DNA from 4 places in the Paenarthrobacter sp. NPDC057981 genome. Region 4 is predicted to be linked to each of the others. Evidence: riboswitches for the same ligand, from Rfam matches in the RefSeq annotation. Region 4 holds a riboswitch; each other region holds the start of a gene.
The links. A riboswitch is a leader RNA that binds a small molecule or an ion and turns the genes downstream of it on or off. The one in region 4 is predicted to bind cyclic di-AMP.
Positions count from the first base shown of each region.

Region 1: another riboswitch for cyclic di-AMP. It lies ahead of ACFVSI_RS09250 (NlpC/P60 family protein); the one in region 4 lies ahead of ACFVSI_RS18575 (M23 family metallopeptidase).
Region 2: another riboswitch for cyclic di-AMP. It lies ahead of ACFVSI_RS18935 (hypothetical protein); the one in region 4 lies ahead of ACFVSI_RS18575 (M23 family metallopeptidase).
Region 3: another riboswitch for cyclic di-AMP. It lies ahead of ACFVSI_RS08550 (hypothetical protein); the one in region 4 lies ahead of ACFVSI_RS18575 (M23 family metallopeptidase).

Region 1 covers NZ_JBHVQI010000007.1:56,350-63,969, reverse strand. The annotation lists gene ACFVSI_RS09265 (PEP/pyruvate-binding domain-containing protein) at 1-430, opposite strand, end outside; gene ACFVSI_RS09260 (universal stress protein) at 481-1,518, opposite strand; gene ACFVSI_RS09255 (FAD-dependent monooxygenase) at 1,936-2,616, shown strand; gene ACFVSI_RS09250 (NlpC/P60 family protein) at 2,717-3,496, opposite strand; cyclic di-AMP (ydaO/yuaA leader) riboswitch at 3,500-3,688, opposite strand; gene ACFVSI_RS09245 (copper resistance protein CopC) at 3,839-4,471, opposite strand; gene ACFVSI_RS09240 (NCS2 family permease) at 4,586-6,028, shown strand; gene hutG (formimidoylglutamase) at 6,174-7,124, shown strand; gene ACFVSI_RS09230 (hypothetical protein) at 7,177-7,620, shown strand, end outside.
Region 2 covers NZ_JBHVQI010000027.1:47,836-55,455, reverse strand. The annotation lists gene ACFVSI_RS18940 (PucR family transcriptional regulator) at 1-181, shown strand, start outside; gene ACFVSI_RS18935 (hypothetical protein) at 378-1,616, opposite strand; cyclic di-AMP (ydaO/yuaA leader) riboswitch at 1,620-1,771, opposite strand; gene ACFVSI_RS18930 (ATP-dependent DNA ligase) at 1,990-3,048, shown strand; gene ACFVSI_RS18925 (DUF6480 family protein) at 3,056-3,319, opposite strand; gene ACFVSI_RS18920 (alpha/beta fold hydrolase) at 3,433-4,218, opposite strand; gene ACFVSI_RS18915 (hypothetical protein) at 4,287-4,538, opposite strand; gene ACFVSI_RS18910 (helix-turn-helix domain-containing protein) at 4,619-5,026, opposite strand; gene ACFVSI_RS18905 (NADPH-dependent oxidoreductase) at 5,056-5,889, opposite strand; gene ACFVSI_RS18900 (HPr family phosphocarrier protein) at 6,056-6,334, opposite strand; gene ptsP (phosphoenolpyruvate--protein phosphotransferase) at 6,359-7,620, opposite strand, start outside.
Region 3 covers NZ_JBHVQI010000006.1:91,085-98,704, reverse strand. The annotation lists gene ACFVSI_RS08580 (LysR family transcriptional regulator) at 8-919, shown strand; gene ACFVSI_RS08575 (histidine phosphatase family protein) at 926-1,450, opposite strand; gene ACFVSI_RS08570 (winged helix-turn-helix domain-containing protein) at 1,643-2,509, opposite strand; gene ACFVSI_RS08565 (hypothetical protein) at 3,073-4,008, opposite strand; gene ACFVSI_RS08560 (response regulator transcription factor) at 4,209-4,949, shown strand; gene ACFVSI_RS08555 (ATP-binding protein) at 4,953-6,452, shown strand; cyclic di-AMP (ydaO/yuaA leader) riboswitch at 6,561-6,745, shown strand; gene ACFVSI_RS08550 (hypothetical protein) at 6,749-7,606, shown strand.
Region 4 covers NZ_JBHVQI010000026.1:40,882-48,501, reverse strand. The annotation lists gene ACFVSI_RS18605 (helicase-associated domain-containing protein) at 1-2,459, opposite strand, end outside; gene ACFVSI_RS18600 (hypothetical protein) at 2,514-2,729, opposite strand; gene ACFVSI_RS18595 (cold-shock protein) at 2,954-3,337, shown strand; gene ACFVSI_RS18590 (DUF3027 domain-containing protein) at 3,345-3,968, shown strand; gene serC (phosphoserine transaminase) at 4,090-5,220, opposite strand; gene ACFVSI_RS18580 (metal-dependent transcriptional regulator) at 5,535-6,230, shown strand; cyclic di-AMP (ydaO/yuaA leader) riboswitch at 6,425-6,665, shown strand; gene ACFVSI_RS18575 (M23 family metallopeptidase) at 6,670-7,506, shown strand.

The DNA.
Region 1 (7,620 bases), on a different contig from region 4:
GGTCAGTCCAGAGGGAAGCCCAGCAGCGGCCCACGGCGTCGAGAACCGAGTCCACGCCCACTACGTTCAGGTATGTGTCCTGTTGACCGGCGAAACTGGCGAAGGGCAGATCCTCGGCGGTGGCCGATGATCTGACGGCCACGGGGGCTTCGTTCCCCAGCCCTTGGTAGGCCGACCGCACCGCGGCAGCAATATCGGATGGCAGTCCCGCCTCGAGCACCAGTGAACGGGCCCTTCCGGCGAGCAGGTTCAACCCCGGGAGGTCGGCCGTGCTGGTGGACTTCAGAGCCTCGCAGACCTCATCGAGGCCGCTGGCGGAGAGGGCCCGCCGGTAGGCCTCTGTGGTCAGGCAAAAGCCCGGCGGTACGGGCAGGCCGGCGCTTGCCAATTCCCCCAGATTGGCTGCTTTGCCGCCCACGTCGGGAAGCATGGGTCCACGAATATCCCTGAGGTCCAGCGTGAACACCGACGGCCCGTTTCCTAAGCCGCGCCGAGCATCGGGCCAAACTTGTCGCGGTCCCCCAGCCGGGGATCCTCACGGTCCGGAACTACCAGCACCGGTCCCTTGGCGTGGTGAAGGACGCCGTCGGAGGTAGAGCCGAGCAGCATGCCCGCAAACCCACCGCGTCCGCGTGTACCCAACACCACCAACTCCACGCTGCGGCTTGCTTCCACCAGGACGTCGACGGGCGAGCCGTCCCTGAGGTCCGTTTCGATGGGCAGCTGTGGGAAATGGCTCCTCAACCACGCGACGCCTGCTTCAAGCTGGACCTTGATATCGGCAAACAGGGCGTCCCGGTCCAACGGGGCGGGCACCCAGGCCAGCGAACCGCTGTACTGGGGGACGGCACAAATGACGCGGAGCTTGGCTCCCATGCGCTGTGCCTGTTCGGCTGCTTCGAGCACAGCAACACGCGCCTGCTCGGAGCCGTCCACGCCCACTGCGATGACGTTTTCCACGGTACGGGGACCGGCCTTGGCGTGCTCGGCCTTGATGTGCTTGTCTTCGGTATTCTCGCCCAGCCGGTCGGCGCAGTAGAGGGGGACAGTAACCGTGGGGCATTTGGCGTGGGCAGGCAAAGCGCTGCTGACAGATCCCAGCAACCGCCCAACAAAACCACCGCGGCCGCGACTGCCGAAAACCAGGAGTGCGGCGTCCGCCGAGAGATCCAGCAGCACGCCGGCGGCGTCGCCGTTTTCGACCGAAGCATCGACGTCGACGGAGTACCTGGCCACTTTGTCCATGGCCTGCCGGACAATGGCTTCCGCGCCCTCGCGTATGACCGAATCGTCCACGGTGGCGTATCCGCCGTCGAGCCCTGAGGCGGCGAAGATCGGCACCGAGTAGGCGGTGACGATGTGTAGTGGGAGCTGCCTGCGTTCTGCCTCGCGTGCGGCCCAGACCAAGGCACACTGCCCGTGTTCCGAACCGTCCACCCCAACGACGATGCCGCCCGGTGCTACCGTCAGGCCCTCGCCGTCCTGTGGCTCTTCACTGTGTCTGCCGTGCTGGTCCATTTGGGGCCCGCCTCTCCACCTACTGCTTGATGTTCCGGCCATTCTGCCAGAGGTTTTCCGCTTCGGAATCCCTCATGGCTCCATTGTCAATGGCCGGGGCTGGATTAATGTGAAATTTCTCCGTCCAATGCCCACTATTCTCGGTCGGCAGAGACGAATCAAGGCGGGTTGGCGCTATGTGTATAACAGTCCGGGTTCGGTTCCGTGAGCCCAATTTTGTGCGCGCAACCAACCACCGGAACACGCTGCCGCGAGAGGCTATCCATGGGCGAAAAAGTTCGGTAGTGTTCGAGTCACCGAATGGCCGGCAAAGGTGTCCTACAACACAATCCGGCCATTTGTTTGCGGCCGCTTGGGGAACTCGGACGCGATCCCACGCGAGGCCGCAAGGCACACACGTCAAGGAGGAACCAAGCAGTGTCAGACGCGCCTGATTCCGGCACGGAACGCACCACCACCGTGGTTATAGGTGCCGGCCTGTCCGGCTTGGCAGTTGCCAGTGAACTGAGCCGCTATGGAGTGGGCTCCATTGTGGTGGATGGCTTTGGCGCACTGTCGGCCACCGGCCCGGCCGTCCACACGGGCATGCTGCAGCGCTGCGAGGTGACCGATCCCGCCTCCATCAAGGAACGCAACGAGATTCTGCGCCATCTGCGCAATTACGCGGCCAGCCACCATCTGGATGTACGCAACACGACGAGGGCCGTGCGTCTGGATTTTCTGGGCGCAGACACATCCCAGCACATCGGCCACGGGCTAGCCGCGAGCATGACCCTTAACGGGCTTCGCGCAGCGGGCCCTCTTGAATCAGCACCTCGTCAATGGGCAGTCCACACAGCCCATGGGATCCTCCTGGCAGACCACGTGGTGGTGACGCGCTGCGCCCAAAGCCAACTGCGACGGATGCTGGCCGAACTCGGGATCGCCGTGGGCCAGAACCTCGTGGCTGCCATGCGGGCCCTGGGGATGCACCTGGTGGGCGTGGGCGAATTAATCACACCGACCCCCAAGGAAGTGCTCCGCCAGGCCAAGGCCGTTGGCCAGGCGATCTCCTCAAAGGTTGCGCTGCCGGGCGGCCCCGGGGTCGCCATCGCCTAGCCATCAACAAGATGCAAGCCGATCTTTAAAGCCCAAAGGCCGGTGTCTTTCGAAGAATCAATCTTCGGAAGACACCGGCCTTTGCGTTGAAGCGTGAGGCTTATGCGCCAGCGCGTACGTAGGTGATGGGTCCCGTTGCGGTCAGCCAGCTGATCGGGTGGATGCCCGTCTGGTTGCCGTTGATGCCACCGCTGATGGCCTGGCCGTTGCCGATGTAGATGGCAACGTGGCCGGACTGGACGATCATGTCGCCCGGCTGGGGGTCGCTGACAACCTTGCCGTAGTTCAGGAACTGCATGGGTGCCAGGTCGCCAACAGGGATGCCGGCGGAGCCGAGGGCCCGCTCAACCATGGCGGTGCAGTCCTGCATGATGCCGATCTGGGCGTAAGCCGAGGCAACCATGGCAGCGTTGACGCCACCAGCGGCAGGAGCCGCAGCTACCGGAGCGGCAGCAGGAGCAACAGCGGCCGAAGCAGCAACTGCGGCCTTGGCGGCAACAGGAGCCGCAGCGACGGTAGCGGTCTTGGGCGCAGGGGCCTCAACGACCGGAGCCGGCTTTTCGATGACCGGAGCTGCAACTGAGGCAACTGCGGGACGCTCAAAGTTGATGGTCGCCGTCGAAAGGGCGGTAACAACCTTGGTGGGAGCCTCGGATGCGGTCTCGGCGACCGTGGCGGGGCTGGAGTCGCGCTGTGCCGGAGCTTCGGCTGCGTGGGCAGCTACGGAGCCGGTCAGTACGAGTCCGGAAGCTGCTGCGATAACGGCTGCCTGGCGGCCAGCGCCGGAAGCGTTGCTGGCAACTGCCTTGGAGATGGAGATGAACGGATTAGGACGTACGCTGTCCGCCTTACGACGGCCGCGAAGAATGCGTGAAGACATGAAAGAGCCTCTCCCGATGCCTGCGAGGTTAGCTGTCGGATTCGGATGGGAGTCACCCGGCCACTATCTCCCGCTGAGCGGAAGCTTCGTGACTTCACCCCAAGGCGCGCTCGTAAGCGGCCCAAATTGGGTTCCCCGTCTCTGCCGTAGGTTTGTCTGCGAACGGATTCCGGACTGCGGCAGAGCTAGGCAATCAGGCCGGAAGTGCCTGCTGCGTGGAACAGGCACAGGTACCACCGTACGCGATGATCGCCACGAAGTCACATTTAAGTAACGGGAACCGTTGCTTTGGCGTGTCGCAGTAACCGAACCGAGATATTCGCAGCTATGTAGAAAACCCCGTCATTCCGCGGATGCGGGACCTTCAGGGTCATCGGGTGCAGCGAGTTTCTTCCGGGCTGTCACAGCGAGGAAGATCACGAGCGCCACAGCCACTGCTGCAATGATCACGATGCTCCATGGGAACGGCTGGGACGCGTCCGCTGCGGGCGCGCTGCTACCCGTTCCGGGAGGTGCCGAACCCACCGACGGGACCGTGGCCGACGTCGCCGACCCGGACGGTGAGGCAGCCGCAGTGCCGCTCGCCGCCGTCGTGCTTCCTGCGGTCGCCGTGAACTTAAAGGTCCCCTCGATCGGGTGCGAATCGGAGCTGACGACGCGCCAAACAACGGTGTACTCCCCCGCCGGCGCGCCCGGGCGCAGCTTCTGCACAGCTTGGCTGTCGATGATTTCCACGGGTCCGTCGGCCCAGTTTTCGCCGCCGGCGGTTACGGTGACGCCCGAACCGATGGCCAGGGGCCGGTTGTTGAACGTAATGGAAACCGACGCCGGTACTTCAGCCACGGTGGCACCATTCGCCGGCGCCGTGGATTCCGCGACGTCGTGCGCGGACGCCGGTGCCGCGGAAAACAGCAGGGCAGAGGCGAAGGCAAAGGCGGCGACGACGGCGGCCAGAAGCGGGCGGATGGTACGCATGGGGCGGTTTCTCCTAGTGTTGGCTTCCTTACAGACTAGGGGAATGGTCCGCAGCCCCCACATTCCACGGCATAGGATTTGATAGCACACTCCCCCCAAAACCCGGAGACCTTCATGCTTAAACAAGGTTCTGCAGTGGACCGCTACTTCAAGATTTCCGAACGTGGTTCCACGTACTCAAGGGAAATCCGCGGCGGTTTCGCAACATTCTTCGCCATGAGCTACATCGTGGTGCTGAACCCGCTGATCCTCTCGGGCGCCGATTCCAGTGGCGCGTCCCTGGGCTTCACCGCGGTGGCGGCCACCACGGCGTTCGTTGCCGGCATCCTGACCATCCTCATGGGCGCTTGGGCCAAGCACCCCTTCGCCGTGGCAACCGGGTTGGGTGTCAACGCCTTCGTAGCGGTCACCGTTGCCTCCCACCCGCAGCTGACCTGGCCGGACATGATGGGCCTGGTGGTGCTCTCCGGCGTCACCATGCTGATCCTGGTCCTCACTGGATTCCGGACCGCTGTGTTCAAGGCGGTGCCCGAAGCCCTCAAAACAGCAATCGTGGTGGGCATCGGCCTGTTCATTGCCCTGATCGGCCTGGTGAACGCCGGCTTCGTCCGCCGCATCCCGGACGCCGCAGGCACCACTGTTCCGCTGGGCCTCGGCGTTGACGGCAAACTCATGGGGTGGCCCACGCTGGTGTTCGCCGTCGGTTTGATCCTGACCATCGCCCTGGTGGTCCGCAAGGTCCGCGGCGCGATCCTGATCGGCATCGTCGTCTCCACGGCGCTGGCTGCCATCCTCGAGTTCACCCTGCACATCGGGCCCAGCTTCGACGGCAAGAACGTTAACCCGCGCGGTTGGTCCCTTGTGGCGCCCACCCTGTCCGAATGGGGCGCCCCGGACCTCTCCCTGATCGGCAAGGCCAACCCGTTCGGCGCGTTCCAACACCTCGGCTTTATCGCCGCTGCGCTGCTGGCCTTTGTGATCCTGCTCAGCATCTTCTTTGATGCCATGGGCACCATGGTGGGCCTGGCAAACGAGGCCGGGACCGTGGACAAGGACGGCAACATCCCCAATGTGGACCGGGTACTCCAGGTGGATGCCCTCGGTGCCATTGTGGGGGGTGGAGCGTCGGTTTCCTCCAACCAGATCTTCGTGGAGTCCGGCGCGGGCATCGGCGAAGGCGCGCGGACCGGTCTCGCCTCGATCGTCACCGGCGTCCTTTTCCTCATTGCCATGTTCTTCACGCCGCTGATCAACCTGGTGCCCTTCGAAGCCGTAGCTCCCGCCCTGGTGGTGGTGGGCTTCATGATGGTGTCCCAGGTGGGCAAGATCGATTGGCAGGACTGGGGCGTCGGCATTCCCGCGTTCCTGACCATCGCCCTGATGCCGTTCACCTACTCCATCGCAAATGGCCTCGGCGCCGGCTTTATCTCCTTCGTCCTGATCCGCACCTTCCAGGGCCGTGCCCGCGAAGTCCACCCCCTGATGTGGGCTGTGGCTGCGGCGTTCCTGCTGTTCTTCGGCATTGGAACTGTGGAGGAGTTGTTGGGCGTCAAATAGACCCCTCACCGAGTTGGCATTTGATGACAGTCCGGGGCTCTGACATTGTCATTAACTGCCAACTCGCGTGGCGTATTCCGGTATTTCAGACACTCCGGACCCGGAACTGCTGTTTTTGGCAGTCCGGGTCCGGTGTGCTTTAACCATGCAAACCAGCCACATCACCGTAGATGTCAGCCCCACTCCGTGGACCGGTCGTTTCGACGGGGACGACGCGGAACATCGCCGCTGGTGGCAGGCCATCACCCCGCACACGCCTGAAGCTGCCGACGCAGCCTCGCGTCCCGCCGTCGTACTTGGCTTCTGCAGCGACGCCGGCGTCCTCCGCAACAAGGGACGCGTGGGTGCCGCCGCGGCTCCGGCCGCCATCCGCTCGGCCCTTGGTCCGCTGGCTTATCACCTCGACCGTGACGTGTTCGACGCCGGTGACGTGGTTGTGGAGGACGACTCACTGGAAGCGGGCCAGGAGCGTGCCGGCCGCGCCATTTCAGAATTGCTCGACGCCGGTAATCTCACCGTGGTGCTGGGCGGCGGACACGAGACCGCCTTTGCCAGCTACCTGGGGGTGGCGGGATCGGAGGCCGTGCAAAGCGGCAAGCGACTTGGTGTGCTGAACCTGGATGCCCACTTTGACCTGAGGGATGAGCCGGTACCGAGCTCGGGCACGCCGTTCCTCCAGATGGCCCAAGCGGAAGCCGAGGCTGGGCGTGAACTGCAGTACGCCGTCGTCGGAATTTCGCAACCGAACAATACGCGCACGCTGTTCGACACCGCGCACCGCCTAGGCGTGAAGTACCTGCTGGACGAGGACTGCTCCTCCGAAGCCGTCGAGGCATTCGTTGCGGACTTCCTGGCCGGCATCGACGTGCTCTATCTGACCATCGACCTTGACGTGATGCCTGCTTCGGTGGCTCCGGGAGTCAGTGCACCCGCGGCGTATGGCGTGCCATTGCCCGTGATCAGCGCAGTGTGCCGCCAAGTTGCGGCCAGTGGAAAGCTGCTGCATCTGGACGTGGCCGAACTGAACCCGGAATTCGACATCGATTCCCGGACCGCCAAAGTTGCAGCCCGCTTGGTCAACACATTGCTCGCGTAGCCCTGTTTTTGGGGCCATCCTCCGCTTAGCCTGTGTGGAGGGAAGGATGGCGATGCGCGCAGTTCCTGTGCAGGACAAGTGGGCCTGGGTATCCGGGCTGATCGCGGTTGGCCTGGGCCTGGCAGCCCATATGCTGGCTGGCGGCAGTTCGCCGGCCTTCCCCGTGCTCCTCGGCTTCACCGCATTGTGTTGCCTGGCCGCGGAACTCCTGGCGCGCTGGGTGCATGGACCCCTGGTCCTGCTGCTGGCCTCCGGCGTGGCCCAGCAACTGTTGCACTTTGGTTTTGCCGCCCTTGGGGGCTACTTCCCCGGCAATGGATGGTTTGAGCACCTCCACGGGGCGCAGGTCCTCGGGGACGTGCCCGCGGGGGTGGCCTCGAGCGGGGGGTCGCCACACATCATGCTCTACACGCACACTACGGCAGCCATTCTCACTCTCGTCGCGGCGGCGGGCGTCTCAAAGGTAGCCCGACGCGTGTCCTTGGGCCGGCATGCG
Region 2 (7,620 bases), on a different contig from region 4:
CGACAACGACGGCGCCGTCCAGGATGTCGCGGCCAAACTTCACCTTCACCGCAGCAGCATCTACAACAGGCTGGGCCGGATCCGCCAGCTCATCGGTGCTGATCCGCTCAATGGTGCCATTAGGCTCGAGCTGCATGCTGCCCTCAAAGCGCGGCGCTGGGCAGGCAGGCCAAGGATCTGAGGGTCCTTTGAATCAGGGGCCAATAACCACATGAGGCAGGCACCCGGCGTGGGTGCCTGCCTCAGTGTTGGCTAGGAACGCCTTAAGCGCTGGCAACTCCAGCGGCCCCTTCGGCGTCGGAACGTGGACGTTCGGCTGCTGCTGCAGTACCGGCCGTGCCATCCGGTGTGGACTGTGGTGCGGGGCAAGCGGATGCTCACTGCAGCACATCCCTGGCGGCACCAAGGAGTGATTCCAAGGTGGATGCTTGCGGCTTCGGCGTGTTCGGGTTGCCAGTGGGCCGCGGCTTGGAGGTCTCCGTCGGCGTGGGCGTCGGCGTAGGAGTTGTGGTGGGAGTGGGCGTGGTGGTTGGCGTTGGCGTGGCCGGAGGCGTGGTGACCGTGTCCGACGGCACGTCGCTGGGGGCCGGCGCGGGCTGGGCCGGAGTCGTTCCGGGCGCGGGCGTCGAGGCCACGGGCGGTGCAGCAGCCGGGGCAGCCGCCGATGGTACCCAGACCGGCGCGGCCAAGGAAACGTGCGGTGAAGGGACCGACGACGGCGAAACCGCCGCGGGTGCCTCCGGGACCGTTGCCGGCTGGCCGGCTTCGGACGAGGCTGAACCCGATGACGACGGTGCGGAAGCTGTGGTGTAGGACGTCCGTGGCGCCGGTAAGGCCGAGCCCGATTGGCGGTCGGCGTTGCTGCCGCCGGCTTGGTTTGTGGGTGCTTCCTGGCCGAAGAAGGGCAGATGCAGGGCCTGGCCCACGGACCCTGCGGTCAGCGCGAGTCCCAGCGCGCCGGCAACAACTGCCATGCGCTGGCTCATGTGCTTCACTGACGCGGCTTTCCGCAGGACAGCCTGGGGTTCGCGGCCGAATGCCGACGTCGCACCAAGGCTTGCAGCAGTAAGGGGGGCAGGGGTCTTGGCTGCAGCAGCGGCGACCACGGGAATGGCCGCGGTGGCCGGTTCTGGAACATCCTGCTTGACCGGTGCAGCCTGCTGGGGGCGCACGGACTGGACCGTATCCACGGACCGGGCAATGTCCGCGGGCTGGGCAGGGTCTGCCCGCTGGACGATGGGGATCGCGGACGTTGGAGGGCCGGGCGTAGTTGACGCCGGGGCTGCGGCCTGGGCGGCCTCGACCACCGGGATGGCCGCGGTCGCCGGTTCCGGGAGCACGGATTTCGCTGCCGGGGTTTCGGCTGGCTCAATCACTGCGCGGGCTGCGCGTTCCCGCTCAGCGGCACGCGCGGCGGCGCGCGTGGTGGGAGCGACTGCCGCGGGTGCCTCTGTCGTGGGTGACGCAGTGGTGGGAATCGCCGCAGTGGCGGGTTCCGGCGTCGTACTTTCTGTACCGGTGACCTGTCCGCTGGGTTGGGCCCGACGGCGTCCGGTTGGCTTGGTGCGCTCGCGTTCGAGTTGCGCGCGGCGCGAGTTATCCATGGTTGGGGACATGGTTGTGCCTCTCAACGCCTGCGAGGTTAGCTGTCGGGTTCGGACGAGGCCGTCCGGCCGCGCGTTTGCGGCTTCACCCCAAGGGCTTGTGGAGAAAACAAGCCCGGGAAACTGTGGGTCCCCCGTCTCTGCCGCGGGTCTGGCGGATCCTGGATTGCGGCAGAGCCCGGCGTCAATCCAGAAGCGGCCCAGCGGAGATTCGGGTCGCCCTACGACCGTACAGTAGCCGGAAAGTAAAGTCACATTAATGTAACGGGCGGTACGTCCGCCGCGCTGGGAGGGCGCTACCGTTTAGGCTTCGGGGCTGGCGCCGGGGCGATCCAAAGTCCGCAGACACTAGCCTTGGGCGCCTACTGGCCGGTAGACATGAGCTATGGACCTGCCTGTGATGCCGCCCGTTTCGCCCATGCTCGCCAAGTCTGTCCCGAACATCCCCGATGTTGGGCATTATGAGCCCAAGTGGGATGGGTTCCGGACCATCGTCTTCAAGGACGGGGACGAGATCATCCTGGGCAGCCGCAACGAAAAGCCCATGACCCGCTACTTCCCGGAGCTGGTGGAGGCGCTGAAGAAGAACCTTCCGGACAAGTGCGTGGTGGACGGCGAGATCATCCTGATCCAGGGCAACAGGCTGGAGTTCGAGGTGTTGCAGCAGCGAATCCATCCCGCGGACAGCCGGGTGCGGATGCTTGCGGAGAAGACGCCGGCGTCCTTGGTGGCGTTCGACCTTCTTGCCCTCGGCGATAAGGATCTCACGGGGAAGCCCTTCGCCGAGCGGCGCGCGGCCTTGGAGAAAGCCCTCGCCAACGCTGAGCCGCCGGTGTACGTCACGCCGGCGGTGACGGACCTGGAGCGGGCCAGGGAATGGTTCGTGCAGCTTGAAGGAGCAGGACTCGACGGCGTGCTGTCCAAACCGCTCGACGGCACCTACCAGCCGAACAAGCGGGTGATGTTCAAGACCAAGCATGAGCGGACAGCCGACTGTGTCGTGGCCGGCTTCCGGTGGCACAAGACCGCGAAAGTTGTGGGATCGATGCTCCTGGGGCTCTACGACGACTCGGGGCGGCTGCATCACGTCGGCGTCGTGGCGTCGTTCCCCATGGCAAAGCGGGAGGCCTTGGTGGCTGAACTCGAGCCGTATCAAGTGGAGTTTGCCGACCACCCCTGGGGTGAGTGGGCCAACCAGGAAGCCGGTGGGTCCAGGATGCCCGGCGCCCAGAGCCGGTGGAGCGCAGGCAAGGACTTCTCCTTTGTTCCCCTCCGCCCTGAGCTGGTCATCGAGGTGGCGTACGACTACATGGAGGGCGACCGGTTCCGCCACACGACGCAATTCCGTCGGTGGCGGCCGGACCGGACCCCGGAAAGCTGCACGTATTCGCAGCTGGAGGAGCCTGCGGAGTACGACCTCGGGGAGATACTGAGCCTCCCGTAGCCGGGTACTACTCCTCGTGCCCCTGGTCGCTGCTCATGCTTCCTTCGGCAGGAGGCGTTTCGCCCGGGGGTACCCCTCCGCCGGGCTCGAGTCCTGTGACGTTTCCGTCCAAGGGATCAGGGTTGGCTGAGGCGGCGGGATCGTCGTCCTCGTCCTGGCGCATATCGGGATCTTCGTGGATGCTGTCCGCCTCGGCCGTGGTGTCGATGGGGCCGGTAGCGCCACTCACGCCGAACGTCCGGGGATCGTCTTCCGGGTCATAGCTGGTCATGATGCATCCTTTCGTAAGCAAACTTACTAATCCGCTTGCCCCGCCAGCCTAGCCTGATCCGGCGGCGCCCAACAAGGGGCAGCCGGGTGAGTACCGTCGTCGTGCGTCAGTCCTCAGCGGTGCTGCGTTGTGGCGGTGACGAAGCTGCGGATGGCATCCGCCACGGCCTTGGGCCGCATGTGCTGGGCTACGTGCCCTACCCCGGGAATCTCCACCAGGCGTCCCTGCGCCACTGCCCGCGAAAGCCGGAGCGACCACTCTGGTCCGGCCACATGGTCGCGGCTACCGCGGAGCACCAGCACCGGGGCCTGTATCCGGGACAGGCGTTTCTCCGTGGGGTACTTCATCATCACGGGCAGCTCGGTGAAGTACCAGCGCGCCCCGCAGCGAAGGTAGTCCGTGAACACGATCCAGTTGGATGAGGGGCTCTCTCGGAGTATCCCGTCCAGGGTCAGGGCAATCGACTGGCGCATGACGTTCTTGTGTCGGGAGTCCACAACAGGACCCATCAACACCACCTGGCGTGCACTCTCCGGACGGTGCAGGGCCGCCTCGATGGCGAACTGCACCCCCATGGAATGGCCCACCAGGATGTATGAGTCGATCCCGCGCGTTGCCAAGGCTTCGGCAATGAACGCGCCGTAGTCCTCCACTTGGAGTTGCCGGTCCGGCCGCGGCGTCCCGGCGAAACCGGGCAGGTCCAGGGAGTAGGTGGGTGCGCTCGCAGCGAGCACGGCGTGCAACCGTGCCAGGTACCGGTGCGAGACGCCAATGCCGTGGATGAGGACGTAGGCCGGTGTCGCTTCCGGCGCAGTGCCTGGCGACGGCGTGCCCTTCGTCCACAGGATGCGTCCGGTCAGGCCCAGGACCTCGACGTCGGCAGACAGCAGTGCGGTCATGCGGACCAAACCATGTGCGGGATTCTTGAAGGCATACCGCTATTGAACCGCATCCGGCGCGGGGGCGATTACTCCCGGGTGGCGTCGTCCGATTCGGTAGGGTCCGCTGCCGGATGTGAAGCGTCGGGTGCGGCCGCCGCATCGGCGGCCTCCCGGCGTCGTGCGATTTTCGATTCGGTCCACATGGTCACCGCGACGAACATTGTGCACGCAAACATGAACGTCGCCACAAAGTTCAATCCCATTGCTGAGCCCAGGGGTATGGCAAGGGACAACGCGGCCAAACCAGCCACGATATGCCACCCCTTGAAATTGCCCACCGATCAAGCGTAACCCCGGCCTTTACGGGTGCCCGCCTGTTGGCTGGGATCGTTGCTTGATCCTTATCACTCGGACACTTTCACTCGCTTTTTGCGGCCTCCGCGGCAGGGGTTTCAGCCTGCTTGCGCTTCTGCGTTTCCAGCCAGGACATGATGGCTGCCTGCCGGATCCGGCGATGCGTTCCCCTGTACTCCACAGGAATCTCGCCGCGGTCGGTCATGTTCCGCAAGTAGGTGTGCGAGATCCCGGCGAGCTCCGCCGCCTGCGAGGTGGTGAGCATTTCCTCCACGCTGCTGACCGTCACAGTTTCGCCCCGCCCCAGTCTCGCCAAGAGGTCGACGACGGCGTCCCGCGCAGCGTCGGGCAGCCGATGGACCGTGCCGTCCACGAACACCGTGATGTCTTCGCTGTCGTTGAGGGACCGCGCCAAGTTCCGGGCGTCGTCGGCGGGGAGGCCCGCTGTGACCCTGGGAGCTATCAATGCCATGGCAGAAGCCTAGCGCGGCACATGTGCTCCTAGCGCGACGGCAGCCCGCGGCGCTCAAGTACGCCACGGATCCGGTCGCGGCCATGCAGGCTCAGTCGGCTGCGCACCCGCTGTACTACTGCGTCGATCCAACCACGGGGTTCGCCTTGGGCCCGGTAGTAGGCGTGGAGTGTGGCATCGTACTTCGCCAGTGCCTCGTTGTCGGGGAGGGCGTAGCGCTCACGATGCCGCACGACGCTTTGCGGAAGCCGCGGCTTGATGCTGCCGCCAGCCTCAGGGTGCGGGTAACCGATCGCCAGTCCCACTACCGGGAAGGCACCGGCCGGAAGTCCGAGCAGCTCGGACAACTCCTCCAAGTGGTTCCGCACGGCGCCGACGTACACGGTGCCGAGGCCCAGCGATTCCGCAGCAACCACCGTATTTTGGGCGGCAAGGGCAGCATCGACCACGCCAACCAGGGTGCTGTCGATGAAGTCAACGCCTTCGGTCGGCTCGCCGCGATGTTCTGCGATGAGCCGGTTCCGGGCCCAGTCCGCGATGAACACCAGGAACACCGGGGCCTCACGGATGAAGTCCTGGTCCCCGGCGAGCCGGGCCACGGCGTCCTTGTGCCCAGGGTCGCGGACCTCGATGACGCTCCACGTCTGCAGGTTGGACGATGTCGCAGCGGATTGGCCCGCCGCAACAAGGGCCGTGAGGGTCGCTTCGTCCACGGGGGTCGGCTCGAACTGCCTGACGGAACGGTGCCGGAAGAGGAGCTCGATCGTCGGGTTGAGGGTTCCAAGCCGGACGGATGGTTCCTCGCCGTAGCGGGCTGCGACGAGGTCCAGGGGGTCGGTGGGGGTGGACGCGAGTGTGGTCATTCTGGTCTCCAATGCTCCGGGTTTTCCAGGGCAAACCAGCGCCTGACGCAGAACCTTCCCCCATGACGAAGGAAGTACTGCCATGACCTTGCGTGGCGGCACGCCATGTCGACACCACACTGCCGGACAGAAGTTTCCTACCGTCTGTTACGGATACTTCGGGCTGTCAGACCGCGTCCAGGTCCGTTTCCAGCAGCTTCACCAGGGCATCCAGTGCTGCCTCGGCGCCTTCACCCTCGGCCCGCAACACCACGACGTCGCCCTTGGCGGCGCCAAGGGTCATGAGCGACAGGATGCTGGCGGCGTCCATCGCTTCATCTTCGGGCTGGCCCTGCATGGCGATGGTGACGTCCACCGGCTGTTCGCCCGCGGCCTCGGCGAACAGGGCGGCGGGCCGGGCGTGCAGGCCCGAGCTGCTGGCTACGGTTGCTGTGCGTTCTGGCATTGTTCCTCCTGGTGGTAGATCGGGTTAGAGGCCGAGTTCTTCGAGAACAGGGAGCTTGGCCCGGACCCACTCGCGCGCTTCGTTGGCGCTCGGGGCGGACAACGCCAGGCGGGCAAGTTCCTGTGCCTGCTCCAGCGTGACGGTCTTCAGCACTGTCCCGACGGCAGCCAAGGAGCGCGCGGTCATGGACAGTGTGGTGACACCAAGACCGGTCAGGACGACGGCGAGGGCCGGGTCCGCGGCTGCCTCACCACAGACGCCCACGGGCTTGTTGGCGCCTTCGCGGCCAGCGCCTTCCTGTGCCGCTCCTTCAACAGTGAGCTGGACGAGCCGCAGCACCGCGGGCTGCCAGGGCGTGTTCAGTTCTGCGAGGGGGCCGAGCTGGCGGTCGGCGGCCATGGCGTACTGGGTGAGGTCGTTGGTACCCAAGGAGGCGAAACCCACCTCACGCAGGACGGTGGCGCTGGTCAGTGCAGCGGAGGGAACTTCCACCATGACACCCGGCGTCTGGATTCCGGCGGCGGCGCACAGCGAAGCGAAACGTCCGGCTTCGGCTGCGGTGGAGATCATGGGCGCCATGACCCACACATCGGCTTCCGACTCCGACGCGGCCCGGGCGATGGCCTTAAGCTGGCGCTCAAGGACGCCGGGGGTAGTGAAGTCGGTGCGGTAGCCGCGAACGCCCAGGGCGGGGTTGGGTTCGGTGGCATCCGTGAGGAAGGGGAGGGGCTTGTCGGCGCCTGCATCCAGCGTGCGAAGGACCACCTTCTTGCCGGGGAAGGCATCAAACACCGCTTTGTAGGCTGCGGCTTGCTCGTCCACTGAGGGCTCGGTATCCCGCTCAAGGAAGCAGAACTCGGTGCGGAACAGGCCAACACCCTGCGCTCCGAGACCCGCCGCAGCCACGGCGTCCTTGGCACCTCCGACGTTGGCGAGGAGCGGCACCAAGTGGCCGTCCGCCGTCGTGCCGTTTCCGTCGAATTCGGCGAGCGTTGCGGAGGTTTCGGCCCAGGCAGTGGCCGCCGAGCGGTGTTCTTCGCTTGGTTCAACCGCCACGAAACCGGCCGCGCCGTCCACATAGACTTCGGTTCCGTCCGCGATGTCGTCCACGCCATGGGCTGCGACGACGGCGGGCAGGCCGAGCGAGCGGGCGATGATGGCGGTGTGGGACTGGGGGCCGCCGCCCGAGGTGACCAGTGCGAGGACCTTGGACGGGTCCAGCGTGGCAGTATCTGCCGGCGCGAGGTCTTCGGCCACCAGGATGAAGGGTGTGTCGGAGGACGGGA
Region 3 (7,620 bases), on a different contig from region 4:
TTGCTTCATGATCGATATTTCGGCTCTGCGGGCCCTGGTCGCCGTGGAGCAACACGGCTCGGTAGTAGCGGCCTCTGATGTCATGGGCTACAGCCCCTCCGCGGTGTCGCAGCAGATCAAGAAACTCGAAAAGCAAACAGGCGTTGCCGTCCTGGAGCGAAACGGCCGGGGCGTCCTGCTGACGGAACGGGGCCTGGCGCTGGCAGGTTACGGCCGACGGATCATGGGCGAACTCGAGGAACTCCAGGCGACGTTGCTGGCCGATCCGGCCAAGCCATCCGGGCTGTTGCGGCTGGTGGCTTTCTCCACGGCATGCCGCGGACTGGTAGGACCGGTCCTCGGGCGCATGGCCGCCAGCCACTCCGCCTTGGACATCACCGTCCTGGCCGAGGACCCGCGCGAAGCCGTGCAGCGGGTCGCCTCAGGCGAAGCGGAACTTGCGGTGGTCCACAACTGGAATTCGGTCCCGCTGGTGATCCCGGAGAACCTGGTGCACGAAGACCTCTGCATCGACCAGGCCGATGTCCTGGTCAACAGCACACACGCACTCGCGGGGCGGACCGCCGTCGAGCGTGAAGACCTGCTGGACGAGACCTGGATCAGCACCCCGGCGGGGGCCATCTGCAACGAGGCCCTCCTGCAGATCTTTGCGGGGCTGGGCCGGGTGCCTGACATCCGCGTTTACGACCCCGACTTTTCCACCCACATCGCCATGGTGGAACAAGGCGTGGCGGTCGCTCTGGTCCCCCGGCTGGGCAGGCCGCCGCTGCCGACAGGCATCGTGGCTATCCCCGTGGTCAAACCCACCCAGCAGCGTTCTGTTGGCATTGTGTATCGGAAAACCATGACGGCAAGCCCCAACATCAGGCATGTTGTCCGCTTGCTGCGGGAGGCAGCCGCGGAGCAACTGGATCACTAGCTGGCGCTAGTGCCGTGGCACCGTGAAGTGCGTCAGCCGGGCATCCTGCCCATCGAGCTCTGCCCAGGACTTCTCTGTCTCCATGACTGTCAAGGCACTGGTCGGGTACCGGGTGGCGGCATCCATGTAGGCGTCGTGGTCGGAGTCGCGGGAAGCCAGGTGCATGGCGAGGTCCTGCACGCCCGGCATGTGCGATATCACCATCAACGTTGTCACGGTGTCAGGAACGTGGTTGATCACTGTCAGCATCCGGTTGGCCGAGGCGGAATACAGCCCGTCCTCGAGCTTGGGTGTGGGTGCCTTCTCCCCCAGTTCGTCGCACACCCAGGTACATGTCTGCCGGGTCCTCAGGGCAGAAGAACAGAGGATGAAATCGGGAACTACGCCGTGCTTGAGCAACCATTTCCCGGCGAGCGGCGCTTCGCGATGACCACGCTCCTCCAAGGGACGCTCGTGATCCGGCACGCCCACAGGCCAGTCCGCCTTGGCATGGCGCATGATCACGAGTCGCTTGATGTGGTGGTCGCTCATGCAACAACCCTATAGCCGCGAAGGCACATGCTCACTGGCCGGACAAGCGGAAAGGCGGCACGTCCCGATAGCGCCGTTGTTGCTGGGCCCACGCCGCCCGGATTCCCTGACCGAGCTTGCGAGGTGAGGGAGGCGGTGGGGAGGAACGAGCGCAGGCGCAGAGAAATGTGCCGCCTTTCGGCAGTCAAAAGATCAGATCGAGTATTCCGGAGCGGCCCAGACGATGACCTCGGGGTGCTCGTAGAAGCGGTAGCCCTGCCCGCGGACCGTACGCACGGTGTTGGCCAGGCGGCCCAGCTTTGAACGGAGACGGCGGATGTGGACGTCGATGGTGCGCTCGTTCGGCACTTCTTCGGCGTTGCGCCACAGGCCCTCAAGCAATTCATCGCGACCCACAGTGCGCGTCCCGTTTTCGACAAGGTAGTTGAGGAGCTCGAACTCCTTGAAGGTCAAGTTCAGCGACTCGCCATCCAGGTGTACCTCGCGGCGGGCAAGATCGATCAGCACACCGGAGGGACGGGCCTCCTGCTGGGGCGCCGGACGCGGAGCTTCAGCACGCTGGCGGGAAGCCACGGTGGGGTCGCCGAAGGTGGAACGTACGACGTCGAGGGCGGAGCCGGGTGCCCCGGCGGGGGCGACGGCGACGGCCGCGTAGCTCTCGGCACCGGTCACCAGGGACTGCGCATAGGCGCGGATTTCCTGGGCGAGCTTTGCAATGGAAGTTCCAGCCGCGGCCGCAGTCTCTTCGTCAATGCCCATGTAGAGCACGAAACCACGGGCCACGTTGTCGTTGGCAACGGGGCGCAGCCTGTCCGAGTGTGCGATCACCGGGGTGGGGGCGGTAATGGGTGCCGGCTCGGTGGTGGGTACTGCACGCAACTGGCCGTAGGAGTTGGGGTTGTAGCCCTGGGGCACATAGCCGGGAGCCTGCTGGCCGGCACCCTGCGAAGCAGGAGAATAGCCGGGGCGGTTGCCGAAGCCGGGGCGGAGCCCCGCGTTCGATGCGGCCTTGTTGGCGTTACGGACGGAGATGTGGACGTATCCGGATGCAACTGACATGGAGTGCTTACCTCAAAAGTGAATAGCCGTCATCGCGGCTTCGAATGCTGAGTGTCCCCGCAATGAGTTTGGGGAGGGGCGCCCAACGCTGGGCTAGGGGGCGAATGCCTGAAACTTCTTGGGGTGGAAAGTTAGGCTTGCATTCGACAACAGCGGTCATCATGGCCAGCGGGTGTGCTGGACCAGGTTGCTGCGGCTGCAGGTGCTGTTGAGTTCTTGTTCACATTGGAAGTGTGCAACGTAACAAAGGCAACACGCAAGTAACAAAGCTCAGAACCGTCCACATTTTGAGACGTAGAGGTCTATTGTGCCGCAAATCACAATTCCGCAGAGTCCTGAATTGAACGCCGCGAGATTCGGAGTATGGAAGAAATATTCGCCTTCCAGTGAATTTTCTTCGGCCGATGAGGCATGATTCGCACCTTAAGGAACACCAAGCCTTCCCCTGCGGAATCTCACGATCTGAAACATGTGTTGTCCAATCGGCGCCTGAGCCGATCTCGATTTTTTTGGCTGAAATCTGTTAAAAGCGGCGAAATCGGGCTCGGCAAGCACCCGTCTTCTCAGGACGTCGTCCCTGAGCCGGACGTGGAGCCCTGCCCGGTTGACGACGTTCCAGTGGTCAACCGCACAGATGTAGCGTCGTAGCTGTCCCCACTCTTGGAAGCCGAGACCCGGACCGTGGCACCGGACGTTATGTCGGCCACGGTCAGGTTGCTGGACGTGCTGCCACGCTGCCGCGTTCCTTGCGCCACGGCAGTGTCCGGGCCGAGGACGTATGTTCGCGTGAATCCATCGGTACTCTTGACGGTCAACGAGTTCGAAGAGACCTCGCTGACAACTCCCACCTGATCGGCCATGGACACGTACTCGTTGTCGCGGAGAATGACGTATTCCGAATGGATGGCGGCGTTCAAGCCCCCTCCGAACCCATCGGGTGCCATCCCGCCCATCTGACCGGGCATTCCCTGGCCGGTTCCGCCCTGGCCGGTTCCATTTTGCCCTGTTCCGCCCGGCCCCAGTCCCTGTCCAGGTACGGTCTGGCCCTGCTGCCCACCCAATCCACCGGCCTGGCCCAAGGGAACGTTGGCAGCATCCGCAGAGCCTGCATTGCCCAGGGAGTAGAAGCCGGCGGCGGTGCCTGCCGCGACCACCACGGCAACACCGGCCACTATCAGCGTCCTCTTGAGGGTCCACCGGTTTTGCGCGCCCGTCCTGTCGTTGGCCACGGGCGATGCCCCCCAGCCGGACCCGGACGTTTCCGAAGACGGCGCGCCCCACCCTCTCGACGGCCCGTTGCTGCCCGGCTGGCTGCTTTGGGCCTGACCGGCCTGGGCCTCGCCCCAGGCCCAGGATGATCCGGGGTTGGGGGCGGCGGTTTCGGAAGGCTGCGGCCATGCGGCTTCCGGCTGCGGGTTGGCGGGGGTCGGCCCCTGCTGTGGCTGAGGCCCCGGGGTGTGGGGGAACTGGTGGTTTTCGGGGTATTTCTGCTCGCTCATGGTGGTCTCTCTTGTCTGTGGTTGTCCGAATACGCCCAGCGTCGGTGCCGTGGCTGTGCGGAAGCTGTGTTGGGGAGCAGTTGCTCCTGTGACCTGCAAATTCCTGTGTGTGCGGACTCCCACCTCGCTAGTGTTGACTTCACAGGGTCCTCACAGGAGCGGCTCAGCGCCGGCAAACCAGCAGAATGGAGAGTTGTCACATGGCCTCCCCGCACTCCATGACAAACAACCTTCCCCAGCTCACGCACCCGGACGGCTCGCCTATCCGCGCCTTGGTGGTTGACGACGAGCCGAGCCTTGCCGAGCTCATGAGCATGGGCCTCCGCATGGCCGGCTGGTCAGTAAGCGTGGCCGCTGACGGGCCCGAAGCCGTAAAGGTCGCCAAGGAATTCCGCCCCGACGTCCTGGTGCTTGATGTGATGCTCCCCGGTTTTGACGGCGTGGAAGTCCTCAACCGGATACGGGCCTTCGCCCCGGAAGTGCCTGCCCTGTTCCTGACAGCCAAGGACGCGGTGCAGGACCGCATTGTGGGTCTGGCGGCCGGAGGCGACGACTACGTCACCAAGCCCTTCAGCATGGAGGAAGTGCTGCTTCGCCTGCACAGGCTGGTCCAGCGCTCAGGTGTCGCTGCGATGGACACCGCTGAGCTCGTTGTGGGCGATCTGACCCTGAACGTGGACACCCGGGAGGTGACCCGCGCCGGGGAGGACATCACCCTGACGGCAACCCAGTTCGAGCTCCTGCGCTATCTCATGGAGAACCCGAAACGGGTTGTCAGCAAGGCCCAAATCCTGGACCGCGTGTGGGACTACGACTTCGGCGGCCAGGCCAACATCGTGGAACTCTATATTTCGTATCTACGCAAGAAGATCGAAGCGAACCACCCGCCGATGATTCACACGGTTCGCGGAGCCGGCTACGTCATCAAACCTGCGGACTAGGCCTTGAGCACACTCTCGGGGATTGCCAGGAGCCCGCAGCGCAGTTGGCTCAATCCCTCCACATGGCATCTACGCACGCGTTTGGTCCTGGTGGCCATGGCTTTGCTGGTGGCCATTTGCGGTGCAGTCGGGCTGGTCAGCTACGCCTCGATGGACATGGTTTTCAACAAGCAGCTCGACAGGCAGCTGGAACAGGCGTCGCGCCGCGCTGACGACTTCGGCAGGCCGCCGTCGAGCTTTCCGAATTCGCCAACAGGGCGCCCGGACCCGCTGGAGGCCCGCGGGCAGGCGGCCGGCACGCTGAGCGCCCGAATCGATGGATCAACGGTGCGCAGCTCCGGGCTGATTGACGCCGGGGGCAACCGCGTGTCTTTGTCCGCCGCCGACGAGCAGGTCCTCCTGGCGCTGCCGACGGGCGACCGTCCCGTGGACCGCTCGCTGTCCAACGGCGACTACCGGCTCATGGCCGTCAAAACCAATTACGGCGACGTGATCGTCACGGGCCTGCCACTCGCGGACAAACAGACTGCAGAGGCTTCGCTGGTCTGGACCATGGTGCTGGTGTCACTTGGCGGCCTGGTGGTGATCGGGCTGGTGGGAACGGTGATCATCCGTCGCACCATGCGGCCCCTGGAGCAGCTCTCCGAGGTCGCCACCAAGGTTTCACGACTGCCTCTCGACGCCGGCGAGGTGGCACTTGCGGTGCGTGTACCGCCGTCGGCCTCCCATCCCGGAACTGAAGTGGGCAGCGTAGGCCACGCCCTGAACCAGATGCTGAACAATGTCTCCAGCGCGCTGGAGGCCCGCCAGGAAAGCGAGACAAAAGTGCGGCAGTTCGTGGCCGACGCCTCGCACGAACTGCGGACGCCGCTGACGGCCATCCGTGGCTACACCGAGCTGCTGCGGATGACCGAGAACTTCACCGACGACGGCAGGAAGTCCCTGGCCCGGGTCCAGAGCCAGTCCGAACGCATGACGACGCTGGTGGAGGACCTGCTGTTGCTGGCAAGGTTGGACGAAGGCCAACCGGTGAAGGTCACGGACGTGGACCTGACACAGTTGGTGATCGAGACCGTGAGCGACGAGAAAGTCATGGCCCCGGACCACATCTGGCAGCTGACCTTGCCGGACGAACCGATCACGGTGCGCGGAGATGCCACGCAGCTGCATCAGGTATTGGCCAATCTCCTCTCCAACGCCCGCAAGCATACGGATCCCGGAACCACGGTGGTCACCGGGGTGATGCTCTCGGCAGACGGCAGCGCAGTGGTTACCGTAACGGACAACGGGCCCGGCATTCCCGGAGATTTCCAGGGCAGGATTTTCTCCCGGTTCGCCCGCGCCGATGCCGCAAGGTCGGGATCGGAAGGGACGTCCGGCCTGGGCCTGTCAATCGTTGAATCCATCGTCGAAGCCCACGGCGGAAGCGTGGAGGTGACGTCCAAACCTGGACGGACGGAGTTCGCTGTCCGGCTACCGGCCGCCAACAGCAACCGCGCATAGCGAAACCGGCAAGGCGACTCACCGGCGTCGTGATCTCTGTTACCTAAATGTGACTTCTGCGGAATCGTCCTGTACCGTCGAAAGGGTGGGTCGCTCAAAAGGGCCCGCATCCGGGATGCGCCGAGCTCTGCCACTTCCCGGAGTCCGTTCTTACTCCGAGGCAGAGACGGGGGACCCAGAGTCTCCGGGCCCAGGCATTCGCCGGCCCTTGGGGTGAAGCCGCAGCATGACGCGCGGCCGGATGACCTCATCCGAACCCGACAGCTAACTCCGCAGGCGCTGAGAGGTAATCACACATGTCTGAATTTAACGATCAGACGCGCCCTTCCGCGCGTCACCGCGACCAGAACGACTCCCCGTTGAAGAAGTCGCAGACCGTCCTCAAGAAGGCCGCCCGTGAGGGCAAGTCCGGCAACCGCATGCCCGTGGTGGCCGGCGTTATTGCCGCCGCGCTGGGCGTTGCGTCCCTCGGAACGGCTGCCAACGCCGCTCTTAACCTTCCCGAGGCAAGCCGCGTTGCCGAGACCCGGACCGCCGTCGAGGCCAGCAACGCCAAGGCCGCTGAGGAAGCCGCCGCCGCCAAGAAGGCCGCTGACGAAAAGGCTGCTGCCGCCAAGGCCGCCGCAGACAAAGCAGCAGCTGACAAGGCCGCAGCCGACAAGGCCGCTGCGGACAAGGCAGCGGCCGACCAGGCCGCCGCTGCGCAGGCAGCAGCTGAGAAGGCCGCTGCCGATCAGGCCGCAGCAGAAAAGGCTGCCGCTGACGCAGCCGCCAAGCAGGCAGCCGACGCCGCTGCTGCCGCCGCCGCAGAAGCCGCAGCCGCCGCAGCAGCCCCCAAGGCTGTTGACGACCCCGCTGCTGCCAAGGCCTACGCTGCCAGCATTCTGGGCAGCTACGGCTGGAGCGCCTCCGAGATGACGGCACTGAACACGCTGTGGGAGAAGGAATCAGGCTGGCGGACCACTGCCACCAACGCTTCCAGCGGTGCATACGGTATTGTCCAGTCGCTCCCGGCCGGCAAGATGGCTTCTGCCGGTGCGGACTGGCAGACGAACTACCAGACCCAGATCAAGTGGGGCCTGAACTACATCAAGGAACGCTACGGCTCCCCGTCAGCTGCCCTGGCCTTCCACCTGGCCAACAACTGGTACTAAGCCAAGAGATTCAC
Region 4 (7,620 bases):
CGCAGTTCTCCGGCGGGTTCCACATCGATGATCCGATGGATGGACAACACCCGTTCAGTGTCCTTGGCGGGGTCGAACACCCGTACGCGTCCACCGGAGACGGATACAGGAACAACCGTTTCGGTGTTCGCATTCCCCAGGCTGTCCACCACGTTCATGGTGACGGCCTGCTTGAGCCGGATGGCAGTCTGCAGGGTCTCAAGCCCCAGCTGAGTGGATGCTTCGCCCGTTGCCTCGGCCGGGACGGCACGATGCTGCCGAAGAACCACAAGCTGCGCCTCGACGTCGTCGTCCGGCGGAGCCGTCCGGGGCGCCGTATAGACAGGCCGCGCGCTCCCCGGCACCGCTGTGGTCCGTTTGAAACGAACGACGGCGGGTTCGGCGTCCTGCACGGCGGGTGAGAGGCCCAGCTCGCGCAGGACACGGGCCGTTTCCCGGGGGCTGGCCGATGACGTGAGCACGGTAGGGGCAATGCGCACCAGGCTCAAAACGGAGGTCCGGGCTTCCTCCAGGAGCTCGGAAATGGCAGATTCATCGTCGCTTTGAATGAAGCTGGCACTGGTCCCGACGCGTAGCCGGCCATGCCGGGACGCAGTGTCCTGGATGAGGTACGCCAGAGGCTGGGGCACGTCCGTCGCCGAGTGCTCACGGAGGAAGGCCAGCAGCGATTCCGCATCCTGTCCGGCGTCGAGGGCCCTGCGGATGGTGGTGGCGGAGAACCGGTAGATCGACGCCGGACCCTGCCCTTCGGCGTCGGCCATCAGCTGCAGCGTCCCGCTCAGCTCCGGCGCCAGGTAACCTGGGGCGACGGCTGTCAGGTCAGCCTGCAGCAGGATGTGGTTCACAGCGGCCGGGAGGTGTTCGCCAAGGATGGTCATGGCTGTTTCCGGCTGGGAAGCGGCGATGGCAGAGCCCAGCTGGGTCAGTGCGCCGGAACCCATCAGGCCCAGCAATGCTGCCTCTTCGAGAATGCCGCGCACCAGGGAGCTGAAGCGCCGCGACATCCTCGGCTGGGCCCATTCGGCCCGCTGCAGGACTGCCCTGGCATCGAGCACAGGAGCCTTGCCGTCCGGAGCTGCCGCCTCGACTGTCAGCTCGTTAAGAATCTCAAGGACTCTTCGCCGGACCACCGGGGCATCGGGCCGCTGCGCCTCGGCAGACAAAGCGTTGATGGTGGTGCCGGCAGCGCCATGATGGGCAGCAGAGGACGAAGGACCCGTGAGCGGCTGCCCTACCAACGACGGGGCGCGCTCGCTGGCCAGCCAGGCATTGACCAGCCACAACCACTGCTCCTGCCGGGGCAAGGTGAGCCATTCCAGGGATGGCGGCTGGATCCAGGTGGAACTGTCCACATCGAGCCGCAGGAGACCGGACAAAGCACAAATCTCGAGCAGGACCGCGGTCTCGTGCACTCCCAGGCGGACCGACTCAGCAAGGCGCCTCAGCTCCCTCACGCCGACCCCGCCGCTCCTGAGCGTGGACAGGGGCTGCTCGCGAACCGCGAACAGGAGCTCATTGGTCAAGCGCAACGTTTCGGCGATGGCGCCCATGGCGGCATTGCGGCGTAGCGCCGCGCTGGTGTGGCCCAGTTCCGGTACCGGCGGCGACAAAGTGAAATCGTCAATGATCGCACCGCCGCGCAACGCAAGACCCACGCTGTGGGGCAGCTCCACGTGGCCGGCATCCAGGGGCACCAGCAGGCCGCGAGCCAACAGCCAATCGATAGGCCCGACGTCGTGGCTTTCGTGACTCACGGACGCCCGCCGTTGGGCCTGGGGTACTGCGCCCATGGCCCAGCTGCCGAACTTGTCCAACAGACCAACCGTCCGCTCCGGAGCGGTGGACAGGATGGCGCGGAGGTTCTCCGGAGTGGAGGTCCAGCGTTGGAGTGCCAGTGCGGCATCCATGGGCGTGCTGGCCGGATGGATTCCGGCACCGCTCTGGTGCAGTTCGGCCACCAGGTGGACTACCCGCTGGGCGAATGCCGGCTGCGTGCGGACAAGTTCCGTGTAGCTCCTGCCCAGCCCAGCCGGGTAGATACCGATCACGTCCTTGAGGCTGCCCACCGGGAGATAGAAGCGTTGTCGCGAGGTGGCTGGTGGCGAGCCTTGGGGTGGGTCCGCCCGGTGGATCAGGGCCAGCTCCTGCAGCTTGGCGAGGATCGGGTCCAGGGCAGAAAGAGTGGACCCGGCAATGACCTTCTTCAAACCGGCCGCCGAGATGCTGTGCCCGGTGTCTGCATTCGTGCACAGGTGCAGGGTTTCGAGAACCTGCATTTCCGGCTTGTTCAGCCGTTCCAGCGCCCGCTGGACGCTGACCCGGGCGCTTGCCCGTGCAGCCAACGCGGCGAAGTCCGGCGCCATGGGGGAGATGAGGTCCGGTCGCGCGGCAAACAAAGCCCGCAGCGAGTTGTCGCTGCGCGCTTCCAGTTCCTTGCTGAGCGCGCGAATAAGGGACATCAATCCAACGTTACCGCCCCCGGGCCGCTCCTGCCCGTCCCCGGCAGGATGGTGCTACTGCCGGCGGCGTTGACGGACGGAGTCGAGCACCAGGACCACCGCGAGCAGGAAGGCCACAGGCAAGCCGTAGAGGGCAGCGGACGTAACCCAGACGGGCGCGGCGCCGCCGTTGTAGGCCACCGCGATGACTGCGGCCACAGCGGCCAGGGAAAGGACGGTGATGGCAGCGGCGACCATGATGAGGGGGCGGCGGTAACCCGGGGAAGTCATGGCATCAACGCTAGCAGCAGCCTGACGGGAGTGGACGGGTCGCGCACATGACGCAGTACGTTGCCGGTGCAGGGCGGGACAAAGCGGGAATAGGGGGTCCGGCAGGATAACCTTGAAGGAACAGACCAACACGGACCGGGTTGTCACCCTCGATCCCGCAGCTATCTGCGGATGCGGTAGCGGCCCGGCGTGTCTCCCACGCAAGAACGAAGAAGGTTGATTACGTGCCTACCGGCAAGGTCAAGTGGTATGACAAGGAAAAGGGCTTCGGCTTCCTCGCGGCTGAAGACGGCCAGGAAGTCTTCCTGCCCAAGACGTCCCTGCCCGCGGGTGTAACCGAGCTGAAGGCCGGTACCCGGGTGGAGTTCGGCGTGGCGGACGGTCGCCGCGGTGCACAGGCACTGGGCCTTCGCGTGCTGGAAAAGACCCCGTCCATCGCCAAGGCCAAGCGCATGAACGCCAAGGACCTTGCCCCGATGGTGCAGGACCTGGTCACCGTCCTGGACAACCTGTCCGGTTCCCTGTCTTCGGGCAAGTACCCCGATGGCAACAAGGCCAAGGCCATCAGCATGGCGCTGCGCAAGGTTGCCGACGAGCTGGAAGCCTAGGACTGCCATGACCTCGGAATCCGCACAGGAAACTACGCCGGCCACGGATGCCCTGGGTAACACCGGGGCTGGTCCTCGTGGTGCCCGCACTCCTGCCACCGGCGAAGCTTCCTCGCGGAAGCCTGCGGCCGCCAAGCCACGCGCCGGTCTGCCCATCTGGCGCACCGGCAAGCCGGATGCATTCCTGGCTGCCGCCGTCGATACTGCCCGAAAGGCAGTAGAGGGCATCGCAAATCCGGGGGAGGTGGGGGCACACCTGGGCGCCAAGTCGGAAGGCGACCGGATAGTCACCCACCTGTTCGAGTCCAAACTCGCTGGCTATGGTGGCTGGCAGTGGTATGCCGTGGTGACGCGTAACTCGCGCTCCAAGATCGTCACGGTGAGCGAGCTCGGCCTGCTGCCGTCCGAGGATTCCATCCTGGCTCCGGAATGGGTGCCGTGGGCCAAGCGCGTCCGCCCCGAGGACGAAACTCCGTTGGTTGAGGAAACCGAGGGTGACGTCTCAGAGGAGTCCGTGCAGGCTGCCGAGGACGAGGCCATCGGCCCCTCCGAAAACGAGGACGACGACGAACCGGAAGACTCCGAGGCAGAGGACGCGGCCGGGGACACTGACGAAGCCGGGGCTGAATAGGCACTGCGGAAACACTTCGCCGCCGCCGGAAGTTTCGGCGTCGAAAGCGGCTTGGCCGCGCCGGCATTAAACGAGGGAGCCGCCCGGGAATAACCCGGGCGGCTCCGTCCAACTCAGCGGGTTACTTCTTCAGTTCACCCACGACGTAGTCGATGCTGGCCAGGAGGGCGGACACATCGTCCGGTTCGATGGCCACAAACGTGGCGATGCGCAGCTGGTTGCGGCCGAGCTTGCGGTAGGGCTCGGTGTCCACCACGCCGTTGGCCCGCAGGACCTTGGCGATGGTGGCGGCGTCGATCGAGTCGTCGAAGTCGATGGTCGCAATGACGTTGGAACGGTCCTCAGCCTTGGCGACGAACGGCGTGGCGTACTCGGATGCTTCGGCCCAGGAGTAGATGCGGCTGGCTGAATCGGCCGTGCGCTTGCTGGCGAAGTCCAAACCACCGTTGCTGTTCAGCCACTGCACCTGCGCGTCCAGGGTCACCAGAGTGGACAGGGACGGGGTGTTGTACGTCTGGTTCAGCTTGGAGTTGTCGATGGCGGTCTGCAGGTTCAGGAAGTCCGGAATCCAGCGGTCGCTTGCGTTGATGCGGGCGGCGCGCTCCAGCGCGGCGGGGGAGAACAGACCAAGCCACAGTCCGCCGTCGGACGCGAAGTTCTTCTGCGGTGCGAAGTAGTAAACGTCCGCCTCCGCTACATCCACGTCCAGGCCGCCGGCGGCGGAGGTCGCGTCCACCAGGACGAGCGAACCTTCGTCGGCGCCCGCGACGCGCTTTACGGGAGCGGCGACGCCGGTGGAGGTTTCGTTCTGCGGCCAGGCGTAGGTGTCGACTCCTGCTTCTGCCTGTGCCACGGGGCGGGTGCCCGGTTCTGCCTTGAGGACGGACGAGGCATCAAGGAACGGAGCCTTGTTGGTGGCGGCAGCAAACTTGGAACCGAATTCGCCGAAGGAGAGGTGCTGGGCCTTCTTCTCCACCAGGCCGAATGCGGCGACGTCCCAGAATGCGGTGGAACCGCCGACGCCGAGCACGACTTCATAGCCCTCAGGAGCACGGAAGAACTGGCTCAGGCCCTCGCGGACGGAACCCACCAGGTTCTTGACCGGGGCCTGGCGGTGGGAGGTGCCAAGGATGGTCCTGGAAGCAGCAGACAAGGCCTCGACTTGCTCCGGGCGGACCTTGGACGGTCCGGCACCGAAGCGGCCGTCCTTGGGCAGCAGGTCGGCGGGAATGGTGATGCTGTTGTCGCTCACGGTGGCTCCAATGTGTATCGGTCAAAGATGGGAGGTGGCAGGTGGCATCAACTGCCCCTTCGACTCCCCAATTCTGCCTGACGAGGCGTGCGCGCAGGAACCTGCGGTTGTCATAGTCCGCCACGTGGAACGCGGACCGACCGGATGCGACTGGAATGCGACAGGGACACCGCGGAAAATTATCCGGAGTAATTCCAAATAAGCTAAGCTGGGAGCTGGCGTTCATGGGCGGCGGTGGCACCGCTTGCCCCGGCATGGGACGCGGTACGGTGGAGATTACGCAAGAAAACTGCGTTCGAGGAGAGCTGAGCTGGATGACGGATCTGATCGATACCACTGAGATGTATCTTCGGACCATTTTGGAGCTTGAAGAAGAAAACATTGTGGCGCTCAGGGCCCGTATTGCCGAACGGCTGCGGCACTCCGGCCCCACAGTCTCGCAGACCATCGGCCGCATGGAGCGCGATGGCCTGGTGATCGTCTCGAACGACCGCCACCTGGAACTGACCGAGGTTGGACGTAAACGCGCCACCGAAGTCATGCGCAAGCACCGTTTGGCCGAGCGTCTCCTGGCCGATGTCATCGGTCTCGACTGGGCCTACGTGCACGATGAAGCGTGCCGCTGGGAGCACGTGATGAGCGAACGCGTCGAACGCCGCCTCTACGAACTCCTTGAACACCCCACCGAGTCTCCTTATGGCAATCCGATTCCCGGACTGGAAGCGCTGGGCGGCCTGACCGGCCAGCAGTTCCCCAGGATCGACGTCAACCTCCTCCAGGCCATGGACGGTTACGCTTCGGATTCACGCGTGGTCATCACGAGGCTGGCCGAGCCCATCCAGGTTGAGCCCGAACTCCTGACCCAGTTGGACGAGGGCGGGATCCGTCCCGGAGCGCCGGTGTCCCTTGAGCGGGTTGGCGAATACATCTCGGTCCGTGTGCCCGGTATCGAAGGCGCCTTGGAGCTTCCGCCGGAAGTTGCCGCGCACGTCTTCGTCTCCCTCAACTGACCAGCCGCCTCCCGGCGTCGAAAATTCACGTGTCAAACCTCACTTTCGCGCTGCCCGCGCGCGTGTGACCTGCACTTTTTTGGAAAGAGTGATAAGGGGCCGCCGCCGCGGGCGCGTTTTCTGTTGATAACGAATTTATTACCGAGGGTCTTAATCCCCTATAGTTATCTACTAGCGCTGATACCAAAGCGTTACCTGATCCGGAGCCGAGCTCTGCCAGCGGATTGGGTGAACCACCACCACTGGCAGAGGCGGGGGAACCACAAGCGGCTGTCTAAAGAAGCAGCCTTGGGGTGAAGTCCGCAGCAGAAGTGCCCACTTACGCAAGTCTCCCTTGGGATACCTGTGTGCCGTGAGTGCTTTGTGCGGACCGGGTCTTTGAACTCTCTGACCCGAATCCGACAGCTAACTTCGCAGGCTTTTGAGAGAGGAACAGAGTTTGACATCGCAGAACGTCAGGGGCCGCCGCCGCGCGTCCGGCCCCGCTACTGAGCTGCGGCCAGCCCGCGTTGTATCGGAGATCCGGCCGCGCGACACCGAACGCCAGGTGCGCCGCCGTAAGAGCCCGATGCGCCAGGTTGCCGACTTTGCCGCAGCAAGTGGCGTCGGGCAGAAGGCCGGAGTTGCGCTTGCCGCCACCGGCCTTGTCCTGACTGTCGGGCTGCCGGCTACCAGCCCCGTCATGGCCACCTCGGAATCGGGCCAGACCGAATCCGCCCTCGCCGTTGGCGGGCCCGTGGGAAGCCAGCCCGAGGTTTCCGCGGCCGCATCGGCCAAAATCGACTTCAGCCGCGCGGCCGTCGCCACCGCCGCCGACCCCGATGGAAAGCTGAAGCAACTACTCAGCGCCCAGTCCGCCGGCAGCATCCAGCGGGCTTCTTCCCTGGGAACCCTGGGCAGCCCCCTTGACTCCCTGGTCACGGCATCGCCCTTCGGTTACCGCGTCAGCCCCCTGACCGGTGGCACGGGTGACTTCCACCGCGGGCAGGACTTCGTGGCCCAGTGCGGCACGGCCGTTCATGCTGCAGCCGCAGGCAAAGTGACCTTTGCCGGATGGCACGAATACGGCGGAGGCAACCGCGTTGTGGTGGACCACGGGAATGGCCTGGAGACCACGTACAACCACCTGTCCTCGTTCAACGTCCAGGTGGGCCAGACGGTCAACCGTGGCGACACCGTCGCCCTCAGCGGCACCACAGGCGCCTCCACCGGCTGCCACCTCCACTTCGAGGTCCAGGTCAACGGCGAAGTCGTCGACCCCATGGGCTGGCTCTAAGCCACCTGATGGTCTTCTCTCGCATTGATGACACCTCTCGTGACCTGAATGTGACATTCGCTTTCAATTGTTATAACGTTCAGAGCGCATCGGCTTTTTAGGGGGCCGATGCAC